2 regions of the Microbulbifer discodermiae genome follow, and region 2 is predicted to be linked to the other one. Evidence: predicted binding sites of a transcription regulator. Region 2 holds the regulator's gene; the other holds the start of a gene.
What was found. Region 2 encodes sigma-54, which starts transcription at its own class of promoters, with help from an activator protein. Its sites were predicted from a motif close to TGGCACANNNNTTGCNNT; they were not measured.
Positions count from the first base shown of each region.

Region 1 (15,314 bases), on a different contig from region 2:
CTCCGCCCCCATTACCTCCGGCTCGCAGTCAGCGCTCTGCGCGGCAACCGATTCCGCATACCAGATATCCCGGCTGCTGTCCCAGTCCACATTGGCCCCGGTGCGCTTTACCACTATGGCCGTGTGCACCTTGGGGCATTCGGCTAGCGCCAGGTCCACATTGGCCTTGAGCGGCACCTTCCTGCCACCGCGCACACCCTCGTCGGCGGTAATCACCAGGCGGCAATCGGAATCGAGAATACGGTCCTTGAGAGATTCCGGAGAGAATCCGCCGAACACCACTGAGTGAACAGCCCCGATACGGGCACAGGCGAGCATCGCATAGGCAGCTTCGGGAATCATCGGCATGTAGATACAGACGCGATCCCCCTTTTTTACCCCCCGCTGCTTGAGCAGGTTGGCGAAGCGACACACATGCGCGTGCAACTCCGCGTAGGTAATGCGGCAGCTCTGTGCGGGATCATCGCCCTCCCAGATGATGGCGGTCTGCTCCGCCCTTGAGGGCAGATGGCGGTCGATACAGTTGACGGTGACATTGAGTTCACCGTCCGGGAACCACGCACAGTGGCCGCGGTTCAGATCTTCCTCGACAACCCGGGTAAAGGGTTTTTGCCACTGCAGAAAATCTTTCGCCTGCTGCGCCCAGAAAGCCTCGGCGTCCGCTACCGACTGGCGGTACATCCGGTGGTAATCATCGGCGCGGATATGGGCCTCGGCAGCGTAATCATCAGGTACAGAGCGGGTGTGGACTTCTGACATCGGTTTCTCCCGTGAGCATTATGGGACTCCGCCAGCGCGGTCATTGGATCTGGGTGGAGGGCCTGTTATAGCATTGACGAAACAAAGATGACAACGCTGTCAGCCAGTTTTCTCCACCATCTTAACGCGCCCGCCAAAATCATTCCGCGTAGCCTAATGGAATGGCGCGCAATTTTTCTTATGTCGCGACGCAAAATGTCCAGGTTCGCGCAGTTTAAGTCAGCAAATAGAGTTGGCCCAGGGTGAGAGAACAGGCCCTCTGCCTCTCAGTGCGGGACACGGCGATACAGGCAGTGCGGCGGCAACTGATCAACAGATGCTGGCGAATGGTCGGACCGGCACTTCAAGCAATGGGCTCAGGGCGATTGCACCGGCGGGCGCTACAGCTCCAGGGAGACATTGTCGATCAGGCGCGCGGCGCTGGTGTAAATGGCACCCAGGACGGTAATCTCGGTGTCGTCGTGGGCGGCCGGCGCGAGGCTGTGGCTGTTGCGGACAGAAAAGTAGTCCACCCGGAAGCCGGCATCCTCGATACACCGCACGCCCTCTTCTTCCAGCGCGGCAAAATCGCGCCGGCCGGACTGCAGCTGCTCCCGTGTCCGGTTCAAGGCCTGACTGAGTATCGCTGCCCGCGGCCGCTCATCGGCGGTGATATAGCTGTTGCGGGAACTCATGGCCAGTCCGTCGGGCTCGCGGTGGACCGGAGCGGCGACGATCTCGACGGGAATACACAGGTCCTGCACCATCCGGCGGATCACCGCCAACTGCTGGAAATCCTTGATGCCGAATATTGCCTTGTGGGGCTGTACGATATTGAACAGCTTGGCCACCACCGTAGTCACCCCCTCGAAGTGGCCGGGCCGACTGGCACCACAAAGCACATCTGTCATAGCGGGACAAACCACCCGGGTCTGCTGATCCATACCGTTGGGATAAATCTCGCTCTCTTCCGGGTGAAACAGAAAATCGCAGTTGGCGGCACTCAGCCGCGCCATATCCCGCTCCAGGGTTCGCGGATACTTGTCCCAGTCTTCATTGAGCCCGAATTGCAGCCGGTTGACGAAGATGGAAACCACCACCAGATCACAAAGCTGGCGCGCCAGACTGACCAGCTCGATATGGGCATCGTGCAGGTTGCCCATGGTGGGGACAAACCCGATGGTCTTGCCGGCAGCGCGGGCCTCTGCCAGCGCGTCGCGCAGGCTTGCCACATGGTGAAATACTTGCATCGCACTCATTTCAGGCGGAATTTAACTGCGCGGCATCATACTCGCTGGGATCGGCAACGACAATTCTGTCGGTAGATCGCCACCAATCATCGCCGATAAAGGTATGAATACCGGACTTTTGCCGCAATCTTCGCATAAATGAAAGTATCGCTCAGTATCCCCGTAGCGCCATCCACACCTCCGATCCAACCTCCGATGCAGTTGCCAGCTGAGTGTAAGTGAAAACATCCACTCCCGGTTCAGGAAAGATTCAGCCCCGCCAGCGCACACTGGTACCCAAAGCCATGCTAGGCCGCTGGGCGGCACCGGAGAGAACCATGAAAACACCAACCGTCGCAATACTCGCTGCCAGCCTTCTGGCAGTGGCTGAACCGGTACTCGCCGACCGCTATCATCCCACCACGGGTTCCGCGCTCAAGGATGCCTACCGCAAAGAATATCGCCACCAGCAGAACAACCAGGACGAGCGGCGGGCTGACCGACACAGGGCGCGCGGCAGTGAGAAGCAGGGCAGCAGGAAAGATCGAAAGCACAGGGCAAAACACCGGCGAGGCAAGGAGCATCACTACCGGGAAGAGACTGTTCGCCACACCCACAAGCGCCGCCCCTACCGCAAGAGGCACTACAAGAAACGATATCGTGACCATTATCCCGCGCGGCCATACTATGCAAAGCGTCACTTTCGCAGGGGGCATTACCGCTGGCGGCCCGCCCATTTCCACTATGGCTATCACTGGAGTCAGCTGCCGCGCAGCTTCGTGGCTGTCCGCCGTGGAGGCCTCAGGTTTTTTTACAGTGACGGCATCTTTTATCGCCCACGGAATTATGGCTATGTGGTGGTGGAGCCACCCATTGGAGCTATAGTGCACAGTCTCCCGGGCACGGCGATATCCCTGGCGTTTGGCGGTCACCACTATTACGTCGCCTACGATACCTACTATATCTGGGACCCCTCCGCGCGCGCCTATCGGGTTGTCGCCGATCCGGGTTTTCAGTATTAACCGAGTCAACCGCCCCAGCCGGCAGCCTCCCGGTCCACCTGTAAGGATTGCAAAAAAAGGGCGATCGCCGGGTGCTGCGCGGCACTGCGCTTGAACGTAGCGGCATTCTGGATCTGGTAGTGAAAACGCTGCGGACACAGTGCCACCAAGTCGCCGCACTCCAGATAACGCCGGGCCAGGTAGTCCGGCAGGAAACCGATAAATCGGCCGGATAGGATCATCGCCAGTCGCGCCGCCATATGGTTGGCGGTGCTCCTGTGGGGGAACAAGCGATACAGGTGTGCCGCCCCGGAGAGAATCGCATGGCTGGGGGCGGCCAGCTCCTGCTCCGTGAGCAACTCCTCACTCACCCCCCTCTCACCGGCCAGAGGGTGCCGGCTGCCGCAATAGAGCCTGGAGCAATGGCTGAACAGAGGCCGGTAGTCGAGCCCCGGACGCTTCGCATGCAGGGGGTTGATCCCCACCTCTGCCCTGCCGGCGAGGATCTCCAACTCCAGCTCCTGGGGGGCGGCCAGTTGCAGGTCCAGTTGCAGTTGTGGCGCCAGTTGACGCAGCTGGCGGATAGTGGACGGCAGGTCCAACTGGGGAATCTCGAGCACATCGTCCGGCAACACTATCCGCAGGCTGCCAGTGAGTTGGGACTGAATGGCGTTGACCCGGCTCTTGAAAGCAGCCAGGTGCCCATCCAGGTCGTCGATAGCCCCGTATAGTTCCTCCCCCTCAGGGGTCAGCTTGAAATCGGCGCGGCCCCGGGAGCGCAAACACAGCTGCATACCAAGGCGGGCCTCCAGGTCCGACAGGTGCTGGCTGATGGTGGAGCGGCTGATATTCAACGCCACCTCCGCCGGCGCGAGACCACCGGCCCGCACCACCTCTCGGAATACCCGCAGCAGGCGCAGGTCCATATCTGTGAAGCGCCCGCTCAGGGGGCTTTTACCACTCATCTTTCAACCCCGCTGCGCCCTGCCCACCCCTTTACACAGTTAACCGGTACCATCCTAAGGCAAAGTTTGAAAAAGCCAAATTTTAATTGGAGAAAATTGACTATGCATCTGGCCAGGCACTCACGAAAATTCCTGTACACGCAGTAATAGCCGTCAGCACAGGGAGCTTGACGATGGAGTTGGCCAATAAACATTTGTTGAAAACTCAGAATTATATCGGAGGTCAGTGGCACGACAGCCCGGCGAAGTTGCCGGTATGCGACCCGGCCAACAGCAATATGCTGGCCGAGCTGGCGGATGCCGGCCCTGCAGACGCCGAGGCCGCCGTCGGGGAGGCCCACGCCGCCTTTCCGGCGTGGAAAAAACGCACTGCCGGCGAACGCGCTGCGGTGCTGAAGCGCTGGCACCAGCTGATCCTGGACAATACCGACGACCTCGCACGCCTGCTGACCCTGGAGCAGGGCAAGCCGCTGGCGGAGGCCAGAGGCGAGATCCTGCACGGTGCCTCCTTTATAGAGTGGTACGCGGAGGAGTGCCGCCGTGCCTATGGCCAGACGATCCCCACCCACAACCGGGATATGCGCCTGCAGACCATCCGCCAGCCCGTGGGGGTTGTCGGCTGCATCACCCCCTGGAACTTCCCCAATGCCATGATTACCCGCAAGGTGGCGCCGGCCCTGGCCGCCGGCTGTACCCTGGTGGTCAAGCCGGCAGCGGAGACGCCCCTGTCCGCCCTGGCCCTGTGCCAGCTGGCGCAGGAGGCGGGGTTGCCGGCCGGAACCCTGAATATGGTGGTTGGCTCCGACGCCGCTGGCATCGGCCGGGTGTTGACTCAGGATACACGGGTGGCCAAGTTCACCTTTACCGGCTCCACCGCCGTGGGCAAGATTCTGATGGCCCAATGCGCTACCGGGGTGAAGAAGGTATCCATGGAACTGGGTGGCAATGCCCCTTTTATTGTCTGTGACGATGGGGACCTGGATACAGCGGTGCAGGCCTGCATGGCCACCAAATTCCGCAATGCGGGCCAGACCTGTGTGTCCACCAACCGTATCTACGTGCACGAATCGGTGCACGACGAGTTTGTCGCCCGGCTGCGCACGGCAATGACGGCCCTTAAAGTGGGGCACGGCTGTGAGGATGGCGTAACTCTGGGACCGCTGATTCACCGCCGCGCCACCGAGCGGGTGGCACAGCTGGTGGAGGACACCGTCGCCGCCGGCGCGACCATAGAAGTCGGCGGCGATTTCCTGTCGACAGGGGTAAACTACTATGCCCCCACCCTGATCACCGGTGTGACCGATGACATGCGCATCGCGCGGGAGGAGATATTCGGTCCCGTGGCGCCGGTGCAGAAATTCGCCTGCGAGGAAGATGTAATCCGCCGTACGAACGATACACCCTACGGTCTGGCGGCCTATGTCATGAGCGAGAATATCCGCCGCGCCAACCGCTTGGTGGAGGCCCTGGACTACGGCATGGTCGCCTGCAATGCCGGCGTTTTCTCCACCGCCGCAGCCCCCTTCGGCGGCAACAAGGAATCCGGCATCGGCCGCGAGGGTGGCGTCGAGGGAATGACTGAATTTTATGAAACCAAGTACTGTTGCTACGGCGCCTGATACGGGTATGGTAGCGGCGGCACAAACCCATTTTTAGAGTATTAACGAGGATTGCGGAGACCGACCATGTCCGATATGAAAACCGATGCGTTCTGGATGCCGTTCACACCGAACCGCAGCTTTAAGGCCGCCCCGCGCATCGTCGAGCGCGCGGAGGGCATTTACCTGATGGAAAAGTCCGGCCGCCAGATTATCGACGCTACCGCCGGTCTCTGGTGCTCCAACGCCGGCCACTGCCGCGCGGAGATCGCCGACGCGATTCACCAGCAGGCGAAAAAGCTGGATTACAGCTCCATTTTCAACTTTGGCCACGACCTAGCTTTCGAGTATTCCGAGCGCCTGGTGGGGTACACACCGGACGGCCTCAACAGAGTATTTTTTGGCAACTCCGGCTCAGAGGCAGTGGAGAGTGCGCTGAAAATCGCGCTGCAATACCAGCGCGCCCGCGGCAAGGGCACCCGCACCATGTTTATCGGGCGCGAGAAGGGATACCACGGGGTTAATTTCGGCGGTATTTCCGTAGGGGGCATAGCACCCAATTACCAGTCGTTCGGCCAGCCGGTGAAGGCCAACCATATGCGCCACACTCTGGATATAGAGCGCAACGCCTTTAGCCGCGGTTTGCCGGAACACGGGGTGGAACTGGCGGAAGACTTGCAGCGCCTGGTGGCGTTCCACGGTGCCGATCAGATAGCGGCGGTTATCATTGAACCCTTCGCCGGCGCGGGCGGCGTGGTGCTGCCGCCCAAAGGCTACCTGAAACGCATTCGCGAAATCTGTGACCAGCATGACCTGCTGCTGATATTCGACGAGGTGATTTCCGGCTGGGGTCGCACCGGCTCTCCCTTTGCCGCCATCGAGTGGGACGTGACTCCGGATATGATCACTTCAGCCAAGGGCATCACCAACGCGACGGTGCCGCTGGGGGCAGTGTTCGTGCACGACCACATTTACAACACCGTTATGGATGCGGCCCCGGAGGGTATGGTTGAGATTTTCCACGGCTACACCTACTCCGCCCATCCGGTCGCCTGCGCTGCAGGTATGGCGACCCTCGATATATACGAGCGGGAAGGTCTGCTGACCCGCGCCGCGGGAGATATCGGCAGTCACTGGGAGGCCGCATTACACAGCCTCGCCGACCTGGACAAGGTTATCGACGTGCGCAACTACGGCCTTGTAGGGGCGGTGGAACTCAGTGCACCAGCGGAACTGAAAGGCAAGTACGGAGCCAAGGTTTCAGCGGCGGCCTGGGAAGCGGGCGTCATGGCGCGTGGTATCGGCGACGCCCTGTGTATGTCCCCGCCGCTGATTATCGAAGCGCACGAGATAGACGCGATCGTCGACAAGCTGCGCGGAGTTATCTCCTCTCTGGCGTAATCCTGTGCGGCCGCGCCCCGCGGCCGCCAAATACCCCCACACCCCCGCAGCAGCCCCTGGGCCTGAGGTTCACTCTCGCGGAGGCCGCCGCGGTCAGCGGCCTCCATGGCCCCATCCGGTGGCAGCTTTTCCACCGGCAACTACACTAGTGGCATATCGTTCTATCCTGCGAGAGTGGATTATGTCCGACGAAGCAAGCGCCCTCAGCGGCAAACCGGTAATACAGGTACTTTCGGAAAACTGGTGGCTGATGTTACTGCGCGGTGTCTGCGCAGTGATCTTCGGCATCCTTACCTTTATCTGGCCCGGCCTCTCCCTATTGACCCTGGTTATTCTATTTGGTGTCTACGCACTACTGGACGGGATCCTGGGCCTGGTGGCGGCAGCCATGGGCCGCCACAAGGCGACGCCGCTCTGGTGGCTGATCGTCGTGGGCCTGATCAGCGTGGCGGCGGGGGTGGTGACTTTTCTCTACCCGCAGATCACTGCACTGGCTCTGGTGCTTATTATCGGGGCCTGGGCACTGGTGCGAGGAATTTTTGAAATAGTCGGCGCGATCCGCCTGCGCAAGGAGCTGGAGAACGAGTGGCTGCTGATCCTTGCCGGCGTGCTGTCGGTAATATTCGGCCTGCTGATTCTGTTCCGTCCCGGCGCCGGCGCCCTGGCACTGGTGTGGTTGATAGGTGCTTACGCCATCATTTTTGGCCTGCCGATGATCTGGCTGGCATTCAAGCTGCGCAAGCAGAACAAGGCCCTTACAAGCGAATAGCCGAGAGTAGCATTCACTGACCCTGCCCTCGGCACTGTGCCCTTGCGGAGGAAAAGCTTCGGCCTCTACAGCCGTTGACCGCTATCAGACAGGAATAAGTGGATAGTTTAATCTCCGGGTCCAGCTGGGATCGACATTCCTACACCTGATTCGGCGTCGCCTGCCGGTGGATCCTTCACATCCAGTTCCTTTAGCTTGCGCGTGAGAGTATTGCGTCCCCACCCCAGCAAATCGGCGGCATCGCGTTTACGCCCACCGGTGTGTTTGAGGGCAATTTCGATCAGTGTCCGCTCAAAGGTGGGAACCGCTTCATTGAGAATCTCACGCCGTCCCGCCGCCAGTGCCTTATCCGCCCAGAGGCACAGGGCCTGCCGCCAGTCCGGCAACACCTCCACCGCGGCGCTCTGCTGGCGCAGCTGCTGAGGCAGGTCCTCTATATGCACCTCGCGACCGGAGGCCATCACTGTGATCCAGTGGCAGGTGTTTTCCAGCTGACGCACATTGCCGGGCCAGTCGAGACCGGAGAGATGGTCCTCGGTTTCCCCAAGCAGAACTTTCGTTTCCACCCCCAGTTCCCTGGCGGCACTGTCGAGGAAATGGCGCGCCAGACGCGGAATATCCTCGCGGCGATCCGCCAGCCGCGGAATCTGTATCCGGATGACATTCAGGCGGTGGAACAGATCCTCGCGGAATTTGTGCTCCTCCACCAGTTTTTCCAGATCCTGGTGGGTAGCGGCAATGATGCGCACGTCCACGGTTACCGGGGTATGGCCCCCGACCCGGTAAAACTCCCCGTCCGCCAGCACCCGCAGCAGGCGCGTCTGGGTATCCGCGGGCATATCGCCGATCTCATCGAGGAACAGGGTACCGCCATCCGCCTGCTCAAAATGGCCCGGGCGCCGGACTGTGGCCCCCGTAAAAGCGCCTTTTTCGTGGCCGAACAATTCCGACTCCATCAGGTCCCTGGGAATTGCGGCCATATTCAATGCGACAAAGGGCTTTGCGCTGCGGGGACTGTGGTTGTGCAGCGCCTGTGCCACCAGTTCTTTTCCGGTACCGGATTCACCGTTGATCAGCACGGTGATATTAGAGTGGGACAAGCGACCAATGGCCCGAAACACTTCCTGCATCGCCGGCGCCTCACCGATAATCGCCTCCCCACCCAGGGCCCGCTCGCCGGGATCACCACCGGCGGACAGCCCCTCCCGCCCATGGGCCAGTGCGCGGCGGGCAACCGCAACCACCTCGTCCACGTCAAAAGGTTTGGGCAGATACTCGAAGGCACCGCCCTGATAGGCGGCCACGGCACTGTCCAGGTCCGAGTGCGCCGTCATTATGATGATGGGCAGGGTGGGGCGCTCCACCTGGAAACGCTGCAACAACCTGAAACCATCGGTGCCCGGCATGCGGATATCACACAACACCGCGTCGGGGGTTTCGCGATAAAAATCGTCCAGAGCGCGATCGCCGCTGTCATAACACCGGGTTTCAATTCCGGCGCGGCCCAGCGCGCGCTCCAACACCCAGCGTATTGATCGGTCGTCGTCAATAATCCACACGCGATTGCTCACAGCCATGGTCACTCCCACCAGTCACTCGTAACCCGGCAACCCAACAGGTGATCCCTCATCGATTGGATTGTCGCCCTCAAAAAGCTGCGCAATTTCCCGAAGCGCTTGCGCCGGTCTCCGCTCGTTGGCGGCGCATCCCGGTGCCGCATTAACCCGGCAATGTATCCAGTTGCCGGGTTAATAATTCCATATCCAGGGGCAGGCAGACCTGAAACACACTCCGCCCAGGGTCGCTGTCGCACTTGATCAGTCCCGCATGCTGATTGATGATGTTCTGTGCAATCGACAGACCCAGCCCGGAGCCCTTCGCGCGCCCGGAGATCATGGGATAGAAAATACGCTCGCGGATTTCCTCTGCAATACCGGGGCCATTGTCTTCAATTTCAATACAGCAAATCAGCGGCCAACACCGCTTGCCAATGGTGATCCGGCGCTGTACCCGGGTGCGCAGCACCAGCTCTCCGGCGGCAAGCCCGATACTGTCCCCAATTGCCTCCATTGCATTGCGGCCGATATTCAGCAGCGCCTGAATCAGTTGTTCGCGGTCGGCGGGCACCTCCGGTATGGAGGGGTCATAGTCGCGGCGGATGGCCAGCTCTCCACCGCATTCCGCCTCCACCAGGTGGGCCACCCGCTCCAATACCTCATGCACATTGGTGGCTTGCCGGTGGACGGGCCTGTTAGGCCCCAGCAGGTGATCCACCAGGTTTCTCAGCCGGTCGGCCTCGTCGATGATGATCTGGGTGTACTCGACAAGGCCCGGATCCGGCAACTCTCTGCCCAGTAACTGCGCAGCCCCGCGAATACCACCGAGGGGGTTTTTCACTTCGTGGGCCATGCCCCGGACAAGATTGCGGGTCGTCTCCTGAGCGCTGATCAATGCATCCTCCCGGGCAATGCGCAACAGCCGGTCCATGGGCTGCACCTCCACCAGCAACACCCCCAACTCCACCAGCGGACTTACGGAATAGTCCACGGTGCGCGCCTCCTGGTTGTGCAAATGCCAGCGGGCACGGCGCACCGTGTACTTTTCCCCCTGTATCAGCGCCTCCCGCAGCGCCTGAACGGCCTCGTCGGATTCGCGCACAAGGCTCTCCAGGGGCAGGCCAAAGACCCGCACTCTGGACGCAGCCAGCAGATCCTCGGCGGCGGCGTTCAGATAGCGCAGCCGCAGACACCCATCCAGTACCACTACGGCGGAGTTCAGGTTGTCTAAAAGCTGGCGCAGCTGGGAATCGTCGAGCATAGGAGAATTTCCAGGTCGCGGGCGGACCGCCCCATATGGCCACCCGCGAGTATCACTTTAAATCGAACCACCCCAAGTGCCTTTGCAAGAAACCAACCAAAATGGCGCATAGTGGCTAACGGCGGATTGATGGCGGGCAGCGCGGCTGTGCCCCGCCACCGAACGCACCATTATGGTGCGTCGGACAAAAAAAATACAGTGCATGGTAGTGGGAGTTGATTGCCACAGCGACCGGCGGCAATCGGTAACGGCTAGCGGGGACCCCAAGCAGTGATTAGCGACCGTCTCTGCGGGATGGCTTCTTGGGCACCAGGCCCGGTGCGGCAGGGGCCTGCGGAGCCGGGGTGGCCTGAGGGGCGCCGAACTCCGGTACCTGGTCACCGGGCCGCTTGACGTAGATCATGATCGTCTGCGAGCGCGCCAGCAACTTGCCTGAGGGGTCCGTGAGCAGTGCCTGGACACTGTGACTACCGCGCTCCAGCGCGGAGATATCCAGGCTGGTGCCAGAGGAACTGCCGCGCCAACGCTGGCCATCCACCACAGCATAGAAGCGGTGCCCCTGAGGCAGCGGCGGATCAATAGCCACCTGCAGGACAATGAAGCGCTGGCCCGGCGGGATGGTGGCACCGCTGGCGGGGCTCACTATAGTGACATTGACCGGGCCGGAGTATGCCGCGCCCGGATCGCGTTTATCCTTTGGGGAGAGCTTGCGGGTGGGGATGGGTTTCGGCAGGGAGATAGGCTGCACATTGATGGGCCCCAGCTGTACCCGCTCGGATTTACCATCCACAGGCGGGGTATCTGTGAACACCACCTCTCCATTGGGACCGACGGTTTTATAAATAGCCCCAGCTGATGTGTCCCCGCCATCACTCTCATCGAGGCCCGAACCACCGGCCAGCGCGCAACTGCAGGCTGCCGCAAGTAACCACGCGGGAAAAGATGAGAGCTTCTTCATAGACACTCCTCAGTGCGGTAATCGACCATCCCAAGGCCCCTTATTAACCCGGCAATATTGCGTTGCCGGGTTAAAAAAGCCTAGCAGGTTGTTGAAAAACGCTTTTTCAACAACCTGCTAGTTTACCTGCAAAGAAAAAGCCCGTGCCAGACGGCACGGGCTAAGGAAAAGTCTCCGAGATTCCCTAAACGGAGTAGTACATATCGAACTCCACCGGGTGGGTGGTCATGTTCAGGCGCTCTACCTCTTCGCGCTTCAGTTCGATGTAGGCGTCGATGGCATCGTCGGTAAACACACCGCCCTCGGTCAGGAAAGCGCGATCCCGGTCCAGGGCATCCAGCGCCTGCTCCAGGCTGGCAGCAACCGTGGGGAATTCCGCCACTTGCTCCGGTGGCAGATCGTACAGATCCTTGTCCGCCGCATCGCCCGGGTGGATCTTGTTCCTGACACCATCCAGGCCCGCCATCAGCAGCCCGGCGAAGGCCAGGTAGGGGTTGGCGGTGGGATCCGGAAAGCGGGTTTCGATACGCTTGCCTTTTGGCGAGGATACGAACGGAATCCGGATCGAAGCGGAGCGGTTGCGCGCGGAATAGGCCAGGATCACCGGTGCCTCGAAGCCGGGTACCAGGCGCTTGTAGGAATTGGTGGAGGCGTTGCACAGCGCGTTGAGGGCGCGCGCATGCTTCACAATGCCGCCGATATAGAACAGGGCTGTTTCCGACAGGCCGGCATAGGCATCGCCGGCGAACTGGTTCACACCATCCTTGCTAAAGGACTGGTGTACATGCATGCCGGAACCATTGTCGCCCACCAGCGGCTTGGGCATAAAGGTGGCGGTCTTGCCGTAGGCGTGGGCGACGTTGTGTACGGCGTACTTGAGGATCTGCACTTCGTCCGCCTTCCTGGTCAGAGTGTTGGCGGCAACGCCGATTTCACACTGGCCGGCGGTGCCCACCTCGTGGTGGTGCACTTCCACCCGCAGACCCATTTGCTCCATGGCGGAACACATGGCGGCGCGCACATCGTGTAGCGAGTCTACCGGCGGCACCGGGAAGTATCCGCCTTTGACACCAGGCCGGTGTCCGATATTGCCTTCGGCATAGTGGTGGCCGGAAGACCAGGCCGCCTCTTCAGAGTTTATCTTGTAGAAGGCGCCGCCCATTTCGGCACCCCAGGTAATGTCGTCGAAGACGAAAAACTCCGGCTCCGGACCGAACAACACAGTGTCACCCAGACCGGTGGATTTCAAGTATTCCTCAGCTCTCAGCGCGATGGAGCGCGGATCCCGCTCATAGCCCTGGGCGGTGATCGGATCCACGATGTTACAGCGGATGATCACTGTGCTTTCATCGGTGAAAGGATCCAGGAAAGCTGTTTCGTCAACCGGCAGCAGGATCATGTCGGATTCGTTGATACCCTTCCAGCCAGCGATGGAGGAGCCGTCGAACATCTTACCCTCTTCGAAGAAATCGTCGTTGACTTCCGCCGCAGGGATGGAAACATGTTGTTCCTTGCCCTTGGTATCTGTGAAGCGCAGGTCTACCCACTTAACTTCATTCTCATTAATCAAACCGAGCGTTTTCGCTGACATTACCGTCCTCCGGGTTTTGAAAATTTATCCGACCGCTACAGCGCTTCGATTGGCGCCTGCTCCGAAACTGTTCTAGTGTGCCTATTCCCTGTGCAGATAAGAGCAAAAAGTGTGCCAAGCTGGGGCGGTGACATAGTCACCCTCTATACCGCAGCCATCGTCCACCAGCGCGCAATGATTTGGGCAGAATAGGTGCAAAGTCCACAGGCAGCCACCGGCCGACGCACCAAAATGGCGCTCTTTGTTCCGCAAATGCACAAGAAGGGGGCGCCGCCCCGTTGCACTGCTCTGGTTTATAATGTGACGCTTACCCAGCAACCGCGGTATCCGGCCAGACCCCATGCACTTTGTCGTTAAGTTTTTCCCCGAAATCACCATCAAGAGCAATCCGGTGCGCAAACGCATGTCGCGCCAGCTCAAGGACAACCTACAGCGTTTGCTGCGGCCCCTGGATGACCGCATCCAGGTGCGCAAGGACTGGGAGAAGATCGACGTGATCGCCCCGGACGCCGTAGCCCATCTGGGCGATCGTATAGAGGCGGTGCTCTCCCACACCCCCGGCATCGCCAACTATTCCCGCGTGCGCCAGTTTCCCCTGGGCGACCTGCAGGATATCTACCGCAAGACCCTGTCGGTGTGGGGCCCTGCCCTGAAAGACAAAACTTTCTGTGTCCGTGTCAAACGCACCGGCCAGCACGATTTCAAATCCCTGGATGTGGAGCAGTATGTGGGCGGCGGCCTCAACGTGAACACAGAGGCGGCCGGAGTAAAGCTGCGCAACCCGGATATTACCGTGAAGCTGGAAATTCGCCACGACAAGCTCAACGTGGTCGAAGAGCAGCACCCCGGACTCGGCGGCTTTCCCCTGGGTACTCAGGACCCGGTGTTATCCCTGATATCGGGAGGCTTCGACTCCACCGTGGCCAGCTACCTGACCATGAAGCGCGGTATCCGCACCCATTTCCTGTTTTTCAATCTGGGGGGCCGCCAGCACGAGCTGGGTGTCAAGGAGGTAGCCTACTACCTGTGGAACAAATACGGGGCCTCCCACCGGGTGCGTTTCGTCACTGTGCCCTTCGACCAGGTGGTGGCGGAGATTCTGGAGCGGGTGGACGATTCCCATATGGGGGTAATTCTAAAGCGCATGATGTTGCGGGCTGCCAGTGTCATCGCCCGGGAGCTGGAGGTGGACGCCGTGGTAACCGGCGAAGCCATCGCCCAGGTATCCAGCCAGACCCTCAAGAATCTGGCGGTGATCGACAGGGTCACCGACACACTGGTACTGCGACCGCTGGTCACCAGTGACAAATCCGACATCATCAAAACCTCCCGGGCAATCGGCACCGAAGCGTTCACCGCACAGATTCCCGAATATTGTGGCGTCATCTCCATAAAGCCCACGACCCGCGCCAAGATTGAAAAGGTGGAAGCGGAGGAAAACCGTTTCGATTTTGCGATCCTCGACCGCGCCATCGCCGACCGCAACATCCAGAACATCGACCAGGTGATCGAGGAAGTGGACGGTCAGGCGCCGGAAGTGGAGATCCGCTCGGAACCGGGCGACGCCGTGGTGATCGACATCCGCCACCCGGAGGAGGAGGAACTGGACCCGCTGGAGCTGGAGCACCGCGAGGTGCAGGTGATCCCCTTCTACCGCCTCAATCGCAGCTTCGCCCAGCTGGACCCTGAGCGAGAATATTTGCTGTATTGCGCGCGCGGCGTGATGAGTCGCCTGCACGCCTCCCATCTACTGGACGAGGGCTACCGCAATGTGGGGGTCTACCGACCGGAGAAAAGCGTCCCCGGGTCAGATCGGGAGCAAACCTGAGGTGCCTGCCCACAATCCACGGCGCCCCTTCTCCGCCAAACTATCAGGGGTCAGCTGGATTGGCCGTCGCAGGTAACCTCCAGCCGCCTTGCCAACACCGGCTGCAACTTTTCCCCAGGCACAAAACCCCGCAACCAGCCAGCGGGCAGGCCGTCGCGGTCAATAAGCAGGGTGAAAGGCGTGGCGGGGATGGAGCCCACTTTATCTAACAGTTCGCCACTTATCTGGAAAGCGGGGAAGTTGGGGCGCAGCCTGCGATATTCTGCCAGCAGTGCCCGGCGGGCACCGTTGGTGCCCACCGCCAGGGGCTGGAACTGACCGGGGCAACGGGCCAAAAGCCGATTGAGGGTCCTGACCTGACGGAAGCACCAGGGGCACTCGGGCTCAAAAAACACCATCAGCACCGGCAGACCACGATA
Region 1 is NZ_JBFLAB010000017.1:41,766-57,079, reverse strand. It holds gene acs (acetate--CoA ligase) at 1-759, opposite strand, end outside; gene panC (pantoate--beta-alanine ligase) at 1,140-1,988, opposite strand; gene AB1S50_RS08335 (DUF6515 family protein) at 2,306-2,989, shown strand; gene AB1S50_RS08330 (LysR family transcriptional regulator) at 2,995-3,933, opposite strand; gene AB1S50_RS08325 (NAD-dependent succinate-semialdehyde dehydrogenase) at 4,107-5,552, shown strand; gene AB1S50_RS08320 (aminotransferase class III-fold pyridoxal phosphate-dependent enzyme) at 5,619-6,932, shown strand; gene AB1S50_RS08315 (HdeD family acid-resistance protein) at 7,114-7,701, shown strand; gene glnG (nitrogen regulation protein NR(I)) at 7,809-9,278, opposite strand; gene glnL (nitrogen regulation protein NR(II)) at 9,421-10,518, opposite strand; gene AB1S50_RS08300 (DUF4124 domain-containing protein) at 10,793-11,476, opposite strand; gene glnA (glutamate--ammonia ligase) at 11,661-13,067, opposite strand; gene thiI (tRNA uracil 4-sulfurtransferase ThiI) at 13,408-14,895, shown strand; gene AB1S50_RS08285 (TlpA family protein disulfide reductase) at 14,946-15,314, opposite strand, start outside.
Region 1: the regulator sigma-54 is predicted to act here: its motif matches at 13,167-13,184, upstream of glnA (glutamate--ammonia ligase).

Region 2 (15,314 bases):
TATGCACGCACTGTTGAAAGAGAATCGGGTGAAAATCCTCTCCGAGGTAAAGAGTACCTATGAAAGCGATTAGTTACCTGGTGCCGGCCTTGTGTGCGGCCCTGCCAATGCTTTCCGGGCCGGCACTGGCACTGCCGGAAGACCGGGAACAGCCGGTCAGGATTCTCGCACACAATCTGGACGCCGATGGCGGCACCAACCTAACCATCTACAGCGGCGATGTGGTGATCACCCAGGGGTCGCTGCAAATTCACGCAGACCGGGTCGAAGCCCACCTGAGTGAAGGGGGCAAAATCCGGCGGGTGATCGCGGTGGGCAAGCCGGCGCGCTTCCAGCAGCAAATGGCGCAGAGCACAGTCCCGGTCAAAGCCCGCGCCCAGCGTATCGAATACACTGTGAAAACCGCCGAGCTGCTCCTCACCGGCAGTGCCCATGTGGACCGTGACGGCAATACCCTGGCCGCCGAGCGCATTGACTACGATCTCAACAGTGAGCAGATGCAGGCCAAGGGACAATCCGACGGTGGCAGGGTTGAGATGATCTGGAAGCCGGAAACACAAAACAACGGGCAATCCACCGACGATACAGCCCAAAGCCAGTAACACCCTGCGCTGTTACCCTAGAAATTTGCGACCCGCTCCCCCTGGCACCCTGGGTGCCGCTGCAGGAGCCGGGTGGGAAGTAAGTGGAAGACACTATGCCGACGCTGAAAGCGTTACACCTCGCCAAGCAGTACAACAAAAGGAAGGTTGTACAGGACGTCTCGGTAAGCGTCAGCAGCTCCCAGGTGGTGGGACTGTTGGGCCCCAATGGCGCCGGTAAAACCACCTGCTTCTACATGATCGCAGGCCTGGTACGGGCCGATGCCGGACAGGTGATGATCGACAATCTGGATATCACCCGCCTGTCGATGCACGGCCGGGCGCGCAGGGGTATCGGCTACCTGCCGCAGGAGGCATCGGTGTTCCGCCGCCTGACGGTGCGCGACAACATTCTCGCCATCCTCGAGACACGCCGGGACCTGAGCAGGGCCGACCGCCTGCAGCAACTGCGTGAACTGATGCAGGAATTCAATATTACCCATATCGAAAAGAGCCTGGGTATGGCGCTTTCGGGTGGCGAGCGTCGCCGGGTGGAGATAGCCCGCGCGCTGGCCACGGATCCCGACTTCGTGTTGCTGGATGAACCCTTTGCCGGGGTGGACCCCATCTCCGTCAAAGACATCAAACAGATAATTCGCCATCTGCGCGATCGCGGTATCGGGGTCTTGATCACGGATCACAATGTACGCGAAACGCTGGATATCTGCGAAACCGCCTACATAGTCAGTGAGGGCCATATCATCGCCGCCGGCACTCCGGCGGAAGTACTGGCCAACCAGCAGGTCCGGGAGGTCTATCTGGGTCACGAGTTTACCATCTAGCTGGTTGTCGAAAGCCCTCCCTGGCTTCCCTCAATCTGGCGTGTCCGCAACCCCTCCACGGCAAATCAAGTAGCTCACGCTTGATTTGCCGCGGCCCGATTACATTGGGGCGCCCATATTTACCCAGCCTTTCCCTCGCCCATTCCAAGCGGCACAGTTATTGCTTGTAATTGACCAGTCAGGAGTTTAGTCTGCTTCCTCGTCTCCCTAAAGACGATTCCTCCGCCGACTCAGTGTGCGACTCCTGGTATGAAGCAGTCCCTGCAGCTAAAACTCGGTACCCAGCTGACCATGACCCCTCAGCTGCAACAGGCCATTCGCCTATTGCAGTTGTCGACGCCCGACCTGCAGCAGGAAATCCAGTCCATACTCGACAGCAACCCACTACTTGAGGCGGACCAGGAGGAGCCTTCCGAGTGGTCCGGGGAGCAGCGGGAGCCCGAGCGGGGTACCGACAGCAGCGATGAGCGCACCACCGAAGAGGGCGACTGGAGCCAGGACATCCCCAGCGAGCTGCCGGTGGACACCCGCTGGGACGATATCTATGGCGGAGGCAGCTACAGTGGGGGCTTCGACACCGGGGACGAACTCTCCACCGAGCAGGGCAATGCCACCCCCGACAATCTCCGCAGCCATCTCTTGTGGCAATTGAACCTCACCACCCTCTCGGTGGAAGACAAGCGCATCGCGGAAAATCTTATCGACTGCATCTCTCCCAGCGGGTTTCTGCTCTCCAGCGTCGAAGAACTGGGCGCAGCACTGGGCGTCGACACCGACGATGTCGTGGCGGTGCTGAAAACGGTGCAACAGCTCGACCCGGCTGGCTGCGGAGCCCGCGATCTGCGCGAGTGTCTGCTGCTGCAACTGCGCCAGTTACCGGCAGACACCCCCTGGCTGAAACAGGCCCAGACCCTGGTAGGCGAGCACCTGCAGCTTCTGGGCAAGCGGGATTTTCGCCAGCTCAGCCGCCGCACCCGCCTCAGCGAGGCCCAGTTGGGTGAAGTCGTACGGCTGATCCAAACCCTCAATCCGCACCCTGGGATCGCATTTGACAATGATCAGCCCCAGTACCTGGTGCCCGACGTGGTGGTCACCCGGAAACAGCAACGCTGGCTGGTGGAACTGAACCCGGAAGCCACGCCGCGACTGAGAATCAACGGTAACTATGCCTCCATGATCAGGCGGGCCGACAAATCCAGCGACAATAACTTTCTGCGGGACAACCTGCAGGAAGCGCGCTGGTTTCTGAAGAGTCTGCGGAGCCGCAATGAAACCCTGCTGAAGGTCGCCTCCAGTATCGTTGACAGGCAGCGCGATTTTTTTGAACTGGGGCCGGAGGCGATGAAACCCATGATCCTGGCGGATATCGCCGAAACCATCGGCATGCATGAATCGACCATCTCCCGGGTCACCGCCAACAAATATATGCTGACGCCGCGCGGCACCTTCGAACTCAAGTACTTCTTTTCCAATCAGGTCAGCACCGATTCCGGGGAAGAGGCATCCTCAACAGCCATCCGCGCCATCATCCGCAAGCTGATCGACGCCGAATCACCCCGCAAGCCATTGTCCGACAATAAAATTGCTCAGGAACTCGGCCAGAGCGGGGTCAAGGTGGCCCGCCGCACCGTGGCCAAGTACCGCGAGTCCATGGGAATCCCCTCATCCAGCGAGCGCAAGAGACTGGTCTAGGGCCTGTTCACACTACCTGAGTTGGCCCTGCTGCTACTGATTTGGTGGCCTGTACGGCAGGAATTGCGCAATGTGGTGGACCCACATAAGCAATTTCTAACGCCGCAAGGCACGAAACCAGGGGCAGCCCTTCGGGTTGTGCCGGAAAAGGCGCCACTCTTCGTTGCTCGTCGCTCATTTGGAACAACCAAACTTCTCCCCTCGTGCCTCGATTGGCCCCTTTTCTGTCACAACAGGGCCAACTCAGGTAGTGTGAACAGGCCCTAGGAAACCCAATCGCTGAGAGATTATCGACTGGATTGTCGCCCTTGAAAACCTGTGCGATTACGCGAAATCGGTTACTTTTCAAAAGCTTGCAACGGTCTCCACCGGCGGTGGCACTGTCTCAGGACGCCCCGCCCCGCCAAGCTGCAAGACCCCCGGTTACAGCTCCGGGCCCGGGGTCACCAATTCGAGACACCAATCTGTCGCCGACAGATAAATCAACCCGGCGCATCTCCAAACCCCCGACTTTGAGTGTATCCTTCCATTTTGGCGTACTTCCTAGTAGGGTTGCCGCCCTGGCGGAGCTAGCGCCAGCAAGCAATACTCTCTTTGAGGAGAATTCCATGCAGATCAACATCAGTGGCCGCCACCTGGAACTGACCCCGGCTCTGCGCGATTACTGTCGTGAAAAACTGGAACGGCTCTCCCACCACAACGATTTGATCACCAGCGTCCAGATCACCCTGTCCATCGAGCGGGAGCTTCAGCGCTCCGAAGCGCTGATACACGTGAACGGGGCCGAAATCTTCGCCAATTCCGAAGCGGACGACATGTACGCTGCAATCGATGCACTGACCGACAAACTTGACCGGCAGTTGGTAAAACATAAAGAAAAGTTGCGCAAGCACCGCTAAGTTATGATCCTGGAAGCATTACTCTCACCCACCCTGAGTCTGTGCAAACTGCCGGGAAGCAGCAAAAAAAAGCTGCTCCTGAACATCGCCCAAGCCATCGCCGAACAGTATCCGCAACTGGACGCCGATACCGTGTTCAACCGGCTTATCGCCCGGGAGCGGCTGGGTTCCACCGGCATCGGTGAGGGAGTGGCAATTCCCCACTGCCGCCTCCCCGGTTGCGAAGGGCCCATTGGCGTTCTGTGTACTACCGACCCAGCAGTGGATTTTGACTCTGCTGACCGCCAGCCAGTCGACCTGCTGTTTGCCCTATTGGTGCCGGAAAACTCCGAGCAACAGCACCTGGAAACCCTGGCCGAGATAGCGGCACTGTTCAGCGACAGCCGGGTTAGAACCAAATTACGTCGAGCCCAGAGTGGCGACGAGCTGTACGCACTGGCAATTGACAGCGCTGCCGCCGCATAATGCACCAGTGGTGAGAATTATTGCCGCCCGGGACAGAGCTCAAACCCACCTGTCATACCCCGTTTGCATGAGGCGGCAAGCCAGTCACAAAGGGATTTCCCCATGCGCGTGGTCATCATCAGCGGTCGTTCCGGTTCCGGCAAGAGTTCTGCGCTGCAGTTGCTGGAGGACGTCGGCTTCAACTGTATCGACAATATTCCCGCCAGCCTGCTGCCGGAGCTGATCAACCGGGTCCGGGAACAGCAACGCGGAGAGGAGACCAGCCTGGCGCTCGGCATCGACGCGCGGAATCTGTGGCAGGACATCCAGCAGGCCCCGGAAGTCATCGAGAAACTGCGTACGAGCGGGGTCAAATGCGACGTCTTCTATCTGGATGCCCGCTCGCCGGTGCTGGTCCAGCGTTTCAGCGAGACCCGCCGCAAACACCCCCTGAGCGACAATCGCACCCATCTGGTCGAGGCGCTGAACCGCGAGAAGGAGCTGCTGGCCCCGCTCGCCGCCATGGCCGACCTGGTGATCGATACCAGCAGCCTCAGCCTGCACCAGCTCCGTGAACTGGTAAAAAACCGCGTCGTGGGCGACGACTCCCCCGAGATGGCAATACTGTTCCAGTCGTTCGGGTTTAAACACGGCGTACCGATTGATGCCGACCTGGTGTTTGACCTGCGCTGCCTGCCCAACCCCTACTGGGTGGCGGAACTGCGCAATAAAACCGGTCTCGATCCGGAGGTGGTGGAGTTTTTGCGCCAGCACCCGGAAACCGGGGCCATGCAGAGCGATATCACCCACTTCCTGCAGCGCTGGCTGCCGTCGTATCAGAAGAGCAACCGCAGCTACACCTGCGTAGCCATCGGTTGTACCGGGGGGCGCCACCGCTCTGTCTACATGGTTGAACAGCTGGCTGGGATATTCCGGGAGCAGTTCCGCAACATCCAGATTCGCCACCGGGAGCAACAGAAATAATTCGTCAATCCCCCGCAAGTCGCAGAAAAAGATGCTGAAAAACCGTCTGCTCATCGTCAATAAACTCGGACTGCACGCGCGCGCCGCAAGCAAGTTTGCGCAGACCTCCGCGCGCTTCGAGGCGGATATCAGGGTCCACTGTCGCGGCAAGTCCGTCGATGGCAAGAGTGTCATGGCACTGATGCTGCTGGCTGCAGCCAAAGGCACAGAGCTGGAACTGGAAGTGTGTGGTGCAGATGAGGATGTCGCGCTCGCCGCCATCAGCTCACTGGTGACCGATCGTTTCGGCGAAGCTGAGTAGAGATCAATCCCGCATATCATTGACCCGGCGACTCAAAAAGCTGCAGGGTACACGCATGTGCCAGCGCCGAACTGAGAGCGGCGCAGGCCCGGTGAGAAAGCCAGGCAATACGCTTTTCAACAAACTGGTGGTACCGCTATTGCCGACACTCGCGCCGGCCCGGGGTCGGCAGCTATAATTCCCGCCTCACCTCATTCCGGCAGCAAGGGGAAGCCTGTGTCCAACCCGCCTTCCGCGGAAATCCAGTTTCCCGCTCAAAATCGCCTCGGCGAACTGTTTGCCGCCCTGGACAGTGGTACCGGGCGCGAGGTGCGGCACATGCTCAGCACCCTGTCCCCGCAGAGTATCGCCCAGCTGGTGGAAAGCTCTCCACCCAAAATCCGCCAGGTATTGTGGAAACTGATCGACAAGGAGGTGGAAGGCGAAGTCCTGCAGGAACTGAGCGAAGAGGTACAGAGCCAGATCCTGGCAACCATGGACACCGAAGAGATGGTGGCCGCCATGGAGGGGCTGGACGCCGACGACGTCGCCGATATTTTGCAGCACCTGCCGGAGCGGGTAATGGCGGAAGTGCTGTCAGCGATGAGTGAAACCGACCGCCTGCGGGTGGAGAGTGTCCTCGCCTACGACGAGGAGACCGCCGGTGGTCTGATGAACACGGACACCATTTCCGTGCGCCCCAATCTCACCCTGGACGTGGTACTGCGCTATCTGCGCCGCCATGAACAGCTGCCGGAATCCACTGACAACCTGTTCGTGGTCAACCGCAAAGACCAGTATATCGGCCTGCTGCCATTATCCCGCCTGCTCACCAGCGATCCATCGATCACCGTGCGGGAAGTGATGAACACGGATGTAGACCCGATTCCGGCGGATCTCAGTGACACAGAGGTCGCACGGCTGTTTACCAAATACGACTGGATCACCGCCCCTGTGGTGGACGAGCACAAGCGTCTGCTCGGGCGGATCACCATCGACGATGTGGTGGATGTGATCCGCGAGGAGGCGGACCATTCGCTGATGAGCCTCGCCGGCCTGGACGAAGAGGAAGACACCTTCGCCCCGGTGCGCCGCACAGCGCCGCGCCGGGCCATCTGGCTGGGCGTCAACCTGCTGACTGCACTGCTGGCCTCCTGGGTCATTAATCTGTTTCAGGATACCATCGACAAGGTGGTGGCCCTGGCCGTGCTGATGCCCATCGTCGCCAGTATGGGCGGCGTCGCCGGCAACCAGACTCTGACGGTGGTGATTCGCGGCATGGCACTGGGGCAGATAGGCCGCAGCAATCTCAGCTGGCTGCTCAACCGGGAACTGCTGTCCGGCGCCCTCAACGCCCTGCTCTGGTCCCTGGTCCTCGGCGCCATCGCCGGCTTGTGGTTTAACGACAGCAGGATCGCCATCACCATCCTCGCGGCGATGGTCATCAGCCTGATTACCGCCGCGCTGGCGGGCGCCACACTGCCGGTAATACTGCGCGCGCTGCACATAGACCCGGCGCTGGCCGGGGGCGTGGCACTGACCACCGTCACCGACGTGGTGGGCTTCCTGTCGTTCCTCGGCCTGGCCACCTGGTTTTTTGCCTGACCCAGAGTTTTGATAAGACTGCAAAAGAATTTGTGTATGGAACAACCCGACGACTTTAGCGACTCCGGCGACGAACTGCCAAAAAGCAAGACCCAGGTCAAACAGGAAATGCACGCGCTGCAGGAACTGGGGCGCCGTTTAAGTAAATTGTCACCGGCACAGCTGGACACTATTCCCCTGGAAAATGATCTGCGCGAAGCGCTCGACACTTTGCACCGGATCAAGTCCAACGAAGCGCGACGGCGACAGCTGCAGTACATCGGCAAGCTGATGCGACGGGTCGATAGCGAGGCCATTGAAGTGGCCCTGAACCAATTCAGGGAAAGGGACCAGCAACACCTGCGTGTGGACCGCTTGGCGGAGGAGTGGCGCAGGCAGCTATTGGAGGGCGGCAAAGACGCGCAAAAGAAATTTTTTGATCGTTTCCCCCAGGCAGACCACCAACACCTGCGACAACTGGTGCGCGATGCCAAGCGGGAGATTCAACACAACAGGCCCCCCGCCAATCAGCGCAAACTGTTCCGTTACCTGCGCGACCTTCTGGCATCACTTTAGCGGGCTGTCGAAAAAGTAGCTTTCAACACCTTTTGTCATGGACAGGAATATCCGGGCCCACGCAACCCTCGTCGCCCGATGGTATCCAAGCGACGACAGCAATCAATCACAGGCAATCGGTTCAGCCCGTCTGCACCGCCGGCTCAGCGCAGGTTTCCGCCTGCCACTGGAACAGGTTCATCTCGATACAGAAGAAGGCCACCAGCCACAGAAAGGCATCCCAGAAATCCAGAAAAGTGCCATTGATCCCCCAGTAAAGGGCACACAGCAACAGGGTGAAATACAACAATGCCTTGATCATCCGCGAGTAGTGCATTATCCGGTTGGACAGCTCGTGCCGCAGTTGCAGCCACACATCGAACGCCAGGACAGCCACCAAAAGTAGCCAGGCGCCGGCATTGATCACATCGGTCCAGGCCAGCCTTTGGATGCTATGCCAGGAGTCCACTGAGCCGAGCACCTGGGCACCGGCCAGCCGCAGTGTTTCGCCGCTGCCCAGAGCGGCGCAATTTGCTGTAGTAAGCGCCACATAGTCATCAGCCTCCTGGACCAGCGACCAACCGCCCTGCGCCGCCAGCTCGCAAACCGGCTGCAGATTGGGCAGCAACTGGCCCAGCGAAATCATTTCAACCACATAGCCGTAAAAGGAATACACGATAAACAGATAGCAGACAGCGGAAATTGCATTGAGGGACCATTTCACCCCACCGCGCAGCATGTGGTCCGGCAGGACGAAAGTCTCCAGTTCGAACACCAACAGCAGGATCACCCAGGCCAGGGTGTCAATGGAATCGTTGTAGGCCTCGATCACCCGACCCGGCTGCACGCCGTCGGCAAACACAGCCGCGGCTACCGCATGGTTTTCCAGGAAAAACGCGCCCACATTGAAGACGAGCAACAGGTAGACGGTGTACTTGAACACCCGGAACAGGGTGTAGCGGTCTATGGGTATTCCCGCCGTGGTGGCATCAGACATCTGCACGGACCTCAGCTTATTGATTATGCTTCGCGGAAGCCGGCGGCGGGTACATTTGTCACTGTGCAGCGAGTGGCAAAACGCCGGGCAACCGGCGCTTCGCAATACCACTGCTCAATCCCTGCCTGCGGCACGACCCTTGGGCCGCAGGCAACAATATCGAACAATTATTCGGTTTTTGCAACACTGGGAACGAAATCCAGTGCCAGTGAGTTCAGGCAGTAGCGCAGGCCGGTGGGTCCGGGGCCATCCTTGAACACATGGCCCAGGTGCTCACCGCAGGCCGACAGAACTTCGGTGCGTTTCAGCCCCCAACTGTAGTCGTCTTTGAGCACTACATTTTCCGGATGCGCCACATCCCAGAAGCTCGGCCATCCGGTGCCCGACTTGTACTTGTGAGAGGAGCTGAACACCGGCAGGCGACAGCCGGCAGAGACGTAAACCCCCTCCGCCTTGTTGTTCAGCCACTTGCCCGTAAAGGGGCGCTCAGTGCCCTTTTCCCACAGTATCTCGAACTGGTCCGGTGGCAAAAGCTGCCGCCAGACCGACTTGGGAATCGCAGTCAGGTTGGTCCCCGCGGCAATATTTTCCCGGGCCTGGGCCGCGGTCATCGACTTGTCCCGCTCGTGCTCCGCCTCGGTACAGGCCGACAGAGTGGCGAACACCAGTAACAGCGGCGCGAGAAACCTTAGATTACCCATGGAAGACTGCCTCTCATGTTGACTTATTGGGTACAGCTTTGAGTATTCTTTCGCGCCACAGTTCAACTGGCAACCTGTGGGAAAGCCTCTTTCAACAGTCCCTAGGGCGGAGGGGACGAAGGCGTGCCCGGTCCCGGCCACTCGGCCACGTCCGGTTTGGCACCCTGTTCGCTGGCCGCACTGCCCTGCCGCTGGGCTCCCTCGTCATCAAACATCTTGTCGAAACGAATATCCGGGTCCGCCCAGTCACCACTGATGCGGTAGCTGACCGAAGCCACTTTGTTCACCTGCTTCTTGAACACCTTGCTGATCAGATACACACCCGCGGCAGCGGGCAGTCCACCGGCAATCGCCGCCACCAGCGCCAGGTTGTTGCCCACCGGCAGGGTGGCCACCAGGGTCAGGTCCAGGTCCTCGCGGGCCACGTTGAGCTGCCCCGCCATCTGCAACTCACTGGTGGGCCCGTCCACCTGAATAGGCACGGCGATCAACAACTGGCCATCCCCCTCGAAATTCACTTCACCGCGCACCCGGTCGAACGCCATGCCGCTCTGATACAGATCGGAGAAATCCAGTCGCAGCCGCCGCGCCCAGGTGTCGAAATTGAACAGCGACAAAAGCCGCAGCAGCGCCGAACCGGCGCTGCCCGTGGAGCGCAAGAAGCGCCCCTTGCGGATATCGATTTTCAGCTCCCCCACCAGCTGTTTGCCCACTGCCGCTGCCGGCGAGCCACTCCAGCTCAGGGCGGTATCAAACCGCGCATACTCACTTTCGATCGCGGGCTCCTGCCCCCAGGCCTTCTGCACATCGGCCAGGTCGGCGGAGCGCAGAGCGCCGATAAACTGGGACGACTCGCTGCCGTCCGGGTGGCGCAACCACATCAGCTGTGCGCCCAGCCTGTCCTCTCCCGAGCCGCGCCCCTCCACCGTGATCCCGCGCGCGGTGCCGCGAATATCACTCAACACCAGGCGGTCCGCGGAGGGACGCAGGCGAAAGGACCAGGGGCCCAAATCCTCTTCCCCCAGGCTGACACTGTCGGCACTGAAGTCCAGTTGGGGCAAACTGCTGAAATCGAAACCCGACCAGGGATCGGCGACCAGCTCCACTGCCTCGGACTCGCCTTCGGCGGATTCCGGTGACGGCTTCTCCGATGCCTTTGGTGCGGGCAGGCGCAGATACCGCAACTTCAGCTGCAGCGGGGTCTCGGCATTCAAAATACCGCTGAACTGGCCACTCGCGGTCTCGCTGTCGAAATCGATACGCCAGTCCGCGCCGACCCCGCGACCCCGCGCATGCAGGTTGGCGATCTCTTTCTGGCCCAGGATCAGCCGGTCGGTCCCCAGATCCAGGGTGACGGGCAGCGGGCTGCTGTCCGCCGCCGGCGTATCCTCGCCCTGCGCCTGACCTTCGGCGGCGATATCATAGACTTCCAGTACCCGGCGCCAGGAGGTCAAATCCACTTGTGACAGGTCCCCGGTAATCGACAGTTCACGAGCGGTGGGGAGCTTGGCCGCTGTATTGAGGGCGATGTTGCCGCGCACCAGCTCGCCCCCGACCTGCCAAAAGCGCCCCTGCAGTTGCTCGCCGTAACTGAGATGGTAGAGACTGCCCTGCTCGCCCACCGGTACGCGCAGTACGAGATTGCTCCTCTCCTCTGCGGTTTTGTCCAGTGGCGGCGGCAGGTTAACCGCCACTCCTTTGAGGTCAGTAGTCACCTCCACCACCGCTGCGTAGGGCATCTCTTTGGTCCGCGCGGGAATGGTCACCAGGGTGCGGTAATCGAATATGCCATCCAGCCACTTCAGCTCCGGGCGCCCGGACCAGTCGCCCACCGCCGCCACGTCGGCACTGCCGCGGACCACCACCTGCGTATCGCGCTGCGAACCCTGACCCGGGTGCTCTATCTCGGCAGTCAGCGGGCGGCCCCACAGACTGCCGTTCAAGCGGGTCCCGCTCAGGCCGCCGTCGCTGTCGTAGAGCACCCGCCCGGCGAGTTCTTCGATATCCAGCCGCAGGTCGCCCAGTTGCAGTTTTCCCTCCCGCAAATCCACCTGCACAGTTTGCTGCGGTTTCAGGCTACTGCCCCCCAACGGCTGGGACAGGGTCAAGCTGCCGCTCAGATCGCCATCCAGTTCCCAGCTGTCGAAAGCGTCGCCCAGATGCTCGCGCAGAGGGGAATCCCGCAGCAACCGCAGGCCACTTTGGGCCGGCCCCGCCACCTGCGCGCGCACTCCCAGTAAGGAACCCTCTCCCAAAGGCGCCGGCGTCAGGGCCACCTCGATGTTGCGCGCGGTGATATCCCAAAGCTTTGCAGCACTGGCGCTGACCTGGACATTGCGATCATTGACCAGCAGCCGGGCGTCAACCTCGCGGGCTGTTGGCCACCCCGGCGCATAGTCGATACGCCCCTGACTGACCTCCGCCTGCAACTGCACAGTCTGCCGTTCCGCATGCCGGCCCAGTGCCAGCAGTTGCGCGTCGTCGCCCTTTTGGAAGGAGTAGCCGCGATAGATAAAGGCGGCCTGGGGCACCCGCCCGGGGTTATCCGCTCCCAGTGCCCCGTCGAGCCAGGCGCGGAGACTTTCACTGGTGGTCACCGGTACCAGCGCCCCTTGGGCGGATACGGGTGCATCGCGCAACCCCAGCGCCAAAGTGAATTCAGTTGCGCGGCTGCCGGGAGTGAACGGCAGCCTTAACAGAAACTGCCCCGCAACCTGCCCCAGGGCACCGTCCATTTGCAATTCGCCGGAATAGACCTGCACCGAGTTTCGATCGCGATCCACATGCCAGGCAACCGAGCCGGCGGTGCGCTCAAATTCGAAACCCTGGGGATAGAGTTTGGGGAAATGCAGGTCCAGGGCGCTGCCGCTATCCAGGTCGACACGCCCGTTGGCGCCCTGCAACTCCAGATAACCGCTCAGGCCGCGCACCGCCGGCGCGCCGAGATGCGCCTGGGCGGTGACATCCACCAGGTTGGCCGCCAGAGTGATTTTTCCATCGACGCCCCGAGCAAATTGGATTGACTCCAGTCGACCCTCCGGTGCCAGCGCCTCCAACCAGTCCCGCGCCGGCCCCTGCAACACTTGCAGCCGCCGCAATATACGACTCCAGGCCCCCAGCTCCAGCCGGTCGGCGGACAGCCGCAGACCGGTCTCCTCATCGTTGCGGACCAGCAGATTTAGCGCCGGTATCGGCTGGTCCCGCCAGTCCAGGCGCACATCCTGCAACGCCAGCTGCCAGTTCTGGCCCGGCTGCCACTGCCCGGAAATATCTCCGGCCAGGGATTGCAATGGCGCCAGCAACGGCGGCCGGCTGTCCGCAGACGCTTCCGCATCACCTTCTGCCACCGGCGCCGCTTCCCCCACCTGTGCCAGGCTCACCTGGCCCTGCAACCGGTAGCCCACCTGGGAATCGGAGCTTAACCACAGGCTGCCGCTGGCCAGTTTGCTGCCCGTCCAGTGGAAGCGCTCCGGCACCGGGGTCAGCTGATGCAACAGAGTGATCACCTCCTCATCCACCTGCAGATCGTCCAGATGCAGATAGCCGCTGAGCGCGAAGTTTTCCCTGTCCCGCGGATTGCCGCGCCCCTCCAGTATCAGGCGCAGGGTTTCCCGGCCGACCGGCGGAGCATCCGTGTCGTCACTGTCCCGGGACAGGAATGCCCGCGCACTCAAGCGGCGAAAGTTGCCGCTGTACTCCAGCAACACCTGCGGTACATTCAACTGTGCGGTCCCACCGTCTTCGAGGCGCACCGCCAGCGCGGCATCCCGCACCAGCACCTTTGGACTCAATTGAAAAATACGCGCCGGATCCCCCAGAGCCAGGGTGGAGCCGCCGCTACCCGCTGGCGGCTCCGCTGCGGGGATGGGAAATCCCTCGATATGCCAGCGGCCATTGTCCAGTTGGCGAATAGCGGCGCTGAAATCGTGTACCTCCAGGTTCTTCCAGACCAGTTCGCGGTTCCACAGGCTGGCCAGCAGGTCCAGGTGGAAGAGACCGAAGCCCATTTGTACCTGGCCGGCGTCACCGAGTCGCAGATTGTGCAGCTCCAGCGCTACTTCCAGCGCCCGCCAGCGCAGTGACAGCCCCGCCACCTGTACCGGCACCCCCAGCTGTTCTCCCAACCAATCGCTGATCTGTGGACGGTACCGCTCCACCTGTGGCGACAGGAGACGACCCGTCTGCACCATCAGCGCCAGGGCGATCACCAGTGTGATCACCAACAGCCAGAACTTGCGCGCCAACCAGCGCAGGGCGCGCATCACAGCGAGCTGGCCCTTTGCGGCCCCGGTCTGGGGTACGGCCGGTCTGTTGCGACGCTACACGAGAACAATATCGTACTGCTCCTGGTTATAGATGGGCTCCACCTGAAACTGAATCGGACGCTCGATGAACTCCTCCAAATCGGCGACATTGGCCGACTCCTCGTCGAGGAGCAAGTCAATCACCACCTGGCTCGCCAGGACCATGATCTTTTCGCTATCGTAAGCACGCGCCTCGCGGAGAATTTCGCGAAAGATCTCGTAGCAAACGGTTTCGGCGCTCTTGAGGGAGCCCCGCCCGGCGCATACGGGGCAGGTCTCGCACAAAAACTGTCCCAGCGACTCGCGGGTACGCTTGCGGGTCATCTCCACCAGGCCCAGTTCGGAAACACCAGTGATGCTGGTTTTGGCGTGGTCCTTCTCCAGCGCCTTTTCCAGTGTGCGCAACACCTGCCGCTGGTGCTCGGCATCCTTCATATCAATGAAGTCGATAATGATGATTCCGCCCAAATTGCGCAGTCGCAGCTGGCGGGCGATGGAGGTGGCCGCCTCGAGGTTGGTCTTGAAAATTGTCTCTTCGAGATTCCTGTGGCCGACAAAGGCCCCGGTGTTGACATCGATTGTGCTCATCGCCTCGGTCTGCTCCACCAGAAGGTAGCCGCCGGACTTCAGAGCCACCTTGTTGTGCAGCGCCTTTTGAATCTCTTCCTCGACACCGTAGAGGTCAAACAGGGGCCGCTCACCGGGATAGTGCTCCAGGCGGCCGGCGATTTCTGGAGCATACCTGTCGGCGAATTCGACTGCCCGACCCAGGGCCTCGCGAGAGTCGATGCGAATCTTCTCCATATGCGGCCGCGCCAGGTCGCGCAGGGCACGCATAAACAGCGGCAGGTCCTCGTAGATCACCGACGGCACGGAACCGGCGCCAATACTCTGTTCCAGCTCACTCCAGAGTTTGTACAAAAAAGGAATGTCCCGCAGCAGCTCCTCTTCACTCACGCCCTCGGCGACGGTGCGCAGGATAAAGCCCCCATCGCCGTGCTGGCCCTGCTCAGACAGCTTTGCCGAAGCCTGTTCCACCAGCCCGCGCAGGCGCTCGCGCTCGCTCTCCTCCTCGATCCGGTTGGAAATACCAATGTGGCGTGTCTGTGGCATATAGACCAGAAAGCGGGTGGATACCGAAAGGTGGGTAGTCAGGCGGGCCCCCTTGCTGCCGATGGGGTCCTTGACCACCTGCACCACCAGCGACTGGCCTTCGCGCACCGATGCGCCTATATCCGCCACCTCAGCATCGCGCGCCTCCATGCCCTCATCATCCAGCGGCGCTATGTCCGAGGCGTGAATAAACCCAGCCCGCTCCAGACCGATATCCACGAATGCCGCCTGCATACCCGGGAGCACCCGCACCACTTTGCCCTTGTAGATGTTGCCCACAAGTCCGCGGCGGGCGGTGCGCTCCAGGTAAACTTCCTGCAGCACGCCGTTTTCCACCA
Region 2 is NZ_JBFLAB010000001.1:95,945-111,258, forward strand. It holds gene lptC (LPS export ABC transporter periplasmic protein LptC) at 1-73, shown strand, start outside; gene lptA (lipopolysaccharide transport periplasmic protein LptA) at 60-602, shown strand; gene lptB (LPS export ABC transporter ATP-binding protein) at 698-1,423, shown strand; gene AB1S50_RS00400 (RNA polymerase factor sigma-54) at 1,673-3,115, shown strand; gene hpf (ribosome hibernation-promoting factor, HPF/YfiA family) at 3,724-4,014, shown strand; gene ptsN (PTS IIA-like nitrogen regulatory protein PtsN) at 4,018-4,479, shown strand; gene rapZ (RNase adapter RapZ) at 4,582-5,442, shown strand; gene AB1S50_RS00420 (HPr family phosphocarrier protein) at 5,474-5,743, shown strand; gene mgtE (magnesium transporter) at 5,960-7,327, shown strand; gene yjgA (ribosome biogenesis factor YjgA) at 7,364-7,882, shown strand; gene AB1S50_RS00435 (hypothetical protein) at 8,004-8,858, opposite strand; gene msrB (peptide-methionine (R)-S-oxide reductase MsrB) at 9,026-9,559, opposite strand; gene AB1S50_RS00445 (YhdP family protein) at 9,661-13,821, opposite strand; gene rng (ribonuclease G) at 13,879-15,314, opposite strand, start outside.